DNA from 2 places in the Streptomyces sp. CLCI03 genome. Region 1 is predicted to be linked to the other one. Evidence: riboswitches for the same ligand, from Rfam matches in the RefSeq annotation. Region 1 holds a riboswitch; the other holds the start of a gene.
What was found. A riboswitch is a leader RNA that binds a small molecule or an ion and turns the genes downstream of it on or off. The one in region 1 is predicted to bind ZMP and ZTP.
Positions count from the first base shown of each region.

Region 2: another riboswitch for ZMP and ZTP. It lies ahead of ACWG52_RS07665 (bifunctional 5,10-methylenetetrahydrofolate dehydrogenase/5,10-methenyltetrahydrofolate cyclohydrolase); the one in region 1 lies ahead of ACWG52_RS14950 (serine hydroxymethyltransferase).

Region 1 is NZ_CM132132.1:3,287,396-3,289,774, reverse strand. It holds gene rocD (ornithine--oxo-acid transaminase) at 1-1,054, opposite strand, end outside; ZMP/ZTP riboswitch at 1,184-1,274, shown strand; gene ACWG52_RS14950 (serine hydroxymethyltransferase) at 1,309-2,379, shown strand, end outside.
Region 2 is NZ_CM132132.1:1,672,560-1,674,938, forward strand. It holds gene ACWG52_RS07660 (MAB_1171c family putative transporter) at 1-366, shown strand, start outside; gene ACWG52_RS07665 (bifunctional 5,10-methylenetetrahydrofolate dehydrogenase/5,10-methenyltetrahydrofolate cyclohydrolase) at 506-1,351, opposite strand; ZMP/ZTP riboswitch at 1,430-1,532, opposite strand; gene ACWG52_RS07670 (class I SAM-dependent methyltransferase) at 1,590-2,351, shown strand.

The DNA of each region.
Region 1 (2,379 bases):
TGCCCCGCGAGGGGTCGATGTCGACGCCCGCCCACAGCCCGCGACCGCGTACGGCGGTCACCGCACCGCCGCCGACCAGCAGGTTCAGCTCCCGGTGCAGGTGCTCGCCCAGCTCGGTGGCGCGGCCCTGGAACTCGCCGGTCCGCAGCATCGCGATCACCTCCAGGGCGACCGCGCACGCGAGCGGGTTCCCGCCGAAGGTGGACCCGTGCTCCCCGGGCCGGAACACCCCGAGCACGTCCCGGTCGGCGACGACGGCGGAGACCGGCACCACGCCGCCGCCGAGCGCCTTGCCGAGGATGTAGACGTCCGGGACGACCCCCTCGTGCTCGCACGCGAAGGTCCGGCCGGTGCGCCCCAGCCCCGACTGGATCTCGTCCGCCATGAAGAGGACGTTCCGCTCGCGGGTCAGCTCCCGTACGCCGCTCAGGTACCCGGCGGGCGGCACCAGCACCCCCGCCTCGCCCTGGATCGGCTCCAGCAGCACGGCCACGGTGTTCTCGGTGACGGCGTGGGCCAGCGCGGTGAGGTCCCCGTACGGGACGATCTCGAAGCCCGGTGTGTACGGGCCGAAGTGGTCACGGGCCTCGTGGTCCGTGGAGAAGGAGACGATGGTCGTGGTCCGCCCGTGGAAGTTGTCCGCGGCGACCACGATCTTGGCGTGCCCGTCCGGGACGCCCTTGACCTCGTAGCCCCACTTGCGGGCGGTCTTCACCGCCGTCTCCACGGCCTCCGCCCCCGTGTTCATGGGGAGCACCATCTCCTTGCCGCACAGTGCGGCAAGCTCGGTACAGAAGTCGGCGAAGCGGTCGTGGTGGAAGGCGCGCGAGGTGAGCGTGACCCGTTCCAGCTGGGCGCGGGCGGCGTCGATCAGACGGCGGTTGCCGTGCCCGAAGTTGAGGGCCGAGTACCCGGCGAGCATGTCGAGGTATCTGCGACCCTCGACGTCGGTCATCCAGGCGCCTTCGGCGGACGCGACGACCAGGGGCAGCGGATGGTAGTTGTGCGCACTGTGGGCGTCCGCGGCGCGGATGGCATCAGCAGTTGTCGACACGGGGTCTCCGATCGTCCGTCCGGCGGGGTGAGCGCCGGTGCAGCGGTGACGAGGGTGGCGTCACCTTCTTATCGTCGCTCGTATCCCGGACGCAGAAACCTCTCTCCCGGCGCGCCCGCTAAGGTGTCCGATACGCACGGCGACTGGCGTACGGGGAACCAACTCCGGGGGAGTCGTGCGCGCTCGACCGCATACAGGGCCGCTCGCCTGGGCCTCGCGGGGTACCGATCACATCGACCCCGGAGGAGCCCGCCATGTCCGCGAGCCGCCATCCCGCCCTTCTCTCCACCGACCCCGAGCTGGCGTCCTTCGTCGCGGCGGAGGAAGTGCTGCAGGCGCAGACCCTGCGTCTGATCCCCAGTGAGAACTACGTGTCCGCGGCCGTCCTCGAAGCCTCCGGCACCGTGCTGCAGAACAAGTACAGCGAGGGCTACCCCGGCCGCCGCTACTACGAGGGCCAGCAGAACATCGACCGCGTCGAGGCGCTGGCGATCGAGCGGGCCAAGGGCCTGTTCGGGGTCGACCACGCCAACGTGCAGCCGTACTCCGGCTCGCCCGCCAACCTCGCCGTCTACCTGGCCTTCGCGAAGCCGGGCGACACCGTGATGGGCATGGCCCTGCCGATGGGCGGGCACCTCACCCACGGCTGGGGCGTCTCGGCGACCGGCTCCTGGTTCCGGGGCGTGCAGTACGGCGTCCGGGCCGACACCGGGCTCATCGACTACGACGCGGTGCGTGACCTCGCCCTCGCCGAGCGACCCAAGCTGATCTTCTGCGGCGGTACCGCGCTGCCGCGGACCATCGACTTCGCCGCCTTCGCGGAGATCGCGCGGGAGGCCGGCTCGATCCTGGTCGCCGACGTGGCCCACATCGCGGGCCTGATCGCGGGCGGCGCGCACCCGTCCCCGGTGGACCACGTCGACGTCGTCTCCACCACGACGCACAAGACCCTGCGCGGTCCGCGGGGCGCGATGCTGATGTGCCGCGAGGAGCACGCGAAGGCCATCGACAAGGCGGTCTTCCCGGGCCTGCAGGGCGGCCCGCACAACCAGACGACGGCCGGTATCGCGGTGGCACTGCACGAGGCGGCCCAGCCGTCCTTCACGGCGTACGCGCACCAGGTCGTCGCCAATGCCAAGGCGCTGGCCGCGGCGCTGCTGCAGAAGGGCTTCGACCTGGTCTCGGGCGGTACGGACAACCACCTGATCCTGATCGACCTGACCGGCAAGGACGTGCCGGGCAAGATCGCGGCGAAGGCGCTGGACCGGGCGGGGATCGTCGTGAACTACAACACGGTGCCGTTCGACCCGCGCAAGCCGTTCGAT
Region 2 (2,379 bases), 1.6 Mb from region 1:
CCGGTGGGGATCCGGCTCATCCACCGCGAGTCGGTCATCGACGACGGCATCCTGGCGCTGGCCGCCTGGTGCGATCCGCGGGTGCGGGACGCCGCGTACGAGGCGGCCAGGGGCCGGGGCCTGAGCGAGGCGCGGGCCGCCACGGTCGCGGACGCAGCCGTCCTGGCGGCCGCCTGCCGCCTCAAGGCGGCCGCCGCGAGCGGATCCGTGCCGGCGCCGGCCGCGATCCCGCAGCCGTACCGCCTGGGCCGGCTGCCCCTGACCGCCCTGGCCCAGGCGTTCCGTACCTCCGACATCGTCGCCGCGGCCCGTGACGCGGCGACCGCCGGGTCGCCGGACCTGACCCCCGGCCCGGTCGGCGCCTGAGGGTCCCGGGCCTCCGTGCCCCCTGTCCCCTGTCCGCTGTCCCCTGTCCCCGGGAACGCACGACGCCCCGGACCGAGGGGCCGGGGCGTGCGTGGAGGCGTGGGCGCGGGCGTCCTACGAGGGTCCGCGCGCGGTGGGATCAGAGCTCGGCGAGGTCCAGTCCGGCCTGTGCGGCGGCCGCCTGCACGGTCTGCTCCAGCAGGACGGCGATGGTCATCGGGCCGACACCGCCAGGGACCGGGGTGATCAGCGAGGCGCGGGCGGCGGCCGACTCGAAGTGCACGTCGCCGACGTTGCCCTCGTTGTACCCGGCGTCCAGGACGACCGCGCCGGGCTTGATGTCCTCGCCCCGGATGAACTCGGCCTTGCCGACGGCGGCGACCAGGACGTCCGCCTGGCGCACGATCGAGGGCAGGTCCTGGGTGCGGGAGTGGCAGTAGGTGACGGTGGCGTTCTGCTCCAGCAGCAGCATCCCGGCCGGCTTGCCCAGGATCGCGCTGCGGCCGACGACGACGGCGTGCTTGCCGGTCAGGTCCACGTCGTAGGCGGCGAGGAGGCGCATGATGCCGCCGGGGGTGCAGGAGACGAAGCCCGGCAGCCCGAAGCCCATGGCGGCGAAGGAGTGCATGGTGACCCCGTCGACGTCCTTGCCCGGGGCGATGGCCTCGAAGGCGGCCCGCTCGTCGATGTGGTGCGGGACGGGGTGCTGGAGCAGGATGCCGCTGATCTGCGGGTCCTCGGAGAGCTCGGTGAGGGTGGCCACCAGCTCCTCGGTGGTGGTCCCGGCCGGCAGCTCGACGTGGCGGGAGGTGATCCCCGCCTTGGCACAGCGGTTCTGCTTCATGCGGACGTAGGTCACGGAGGCCGGGTCCTCGCCGACCAGCACGGTCGCCAGGCACGGCGCGATGCCGGTGCGCTCGGTGATCTTCGCCGCGTAGGCGGCGGTCTGCTCCGAGATGCGGCGGGCGAGGGCCGTGCCGTCCATCAGCCGGGCGGATCCGGCGGCAGGGGCGGGGGCAGTCTGGGCAGTCGTCACGGGGTCTCCTGAACGTCGCTGCGGATCGCGGTTCGCCCAGGCGCGCGGCAGTCGACGTACCGGAGGTCCACAGGTACGCCGGGCCGCTCCCCGGTGGTGATCCACCCGAACGCCAGTCACGGCCCGCCGACCACTGTAGTCGACATATCCGGTGGTTGTCGGGCGTCCGACCTGGGACGATCAAGGCATGACGCGTACTTTCGACCATCTTGTCGCCGAGGCCGAGTCCGTCTCCGTGGACGGCTGGGACTTCTCCTGGCTCGACGGCCGGGCCACCGAGCAGCGCCCCTCCTGGGGCTACCAGAAACTGATGAGCGAGCGCCTGGCCCAGGTCCGGTCCGCGCTGGACATCCAGACCGGCGGGGGTGAGGTCCTGGCCGGATGCGCTCCGCTGCCACCACTGACGGTCGCCACCGAGTCGTGGCCGCCCAACATCGACAAGGCGACGCGGCTGCTGCACCCGCTGGGCGCGGTGGTGGTCGCCGACGCCGACGAGCCGCCGCTGCCCTTCGGCGACGCGGCCTTCGAGCTGGTGACCAGCCGGCACCCGGTGTCGATCTGGTGGGAGGAGATCGCGCGGGTGCTGGCGCCGGGCGGCAGCTACCTCTCGCAGCAGGTCGGCCCGGCGAGCGTCTTCGAGCTCGTCGAGTACTTCCTCGGCCCGCAGCCGGAGGAGATCCGGCGCGGCCGGCACCCCGACGACGCGGTCGCCGACGCCACCGCGGCCGGCCTCGAAGTCCTCGATCTGCGATCCGAGCGACTGCGCACGGAGTTCCACGACATCGGAGCCGTGATCTACTTTCTACGGAAGGTGATCTGGATGGTGCCCGGCTTCACGGTCGGGCAGTACCGGGACCGGTTGCGTGAGCTCCACGAACAGATCGAACGTGAAGGTCCGTTCGTCGCTCACACCGCCCGCTTCCTCATCGAAGCCCGCAAAACGGGCTGATCTGAAGGGCGGACGGATCTACGCCGGA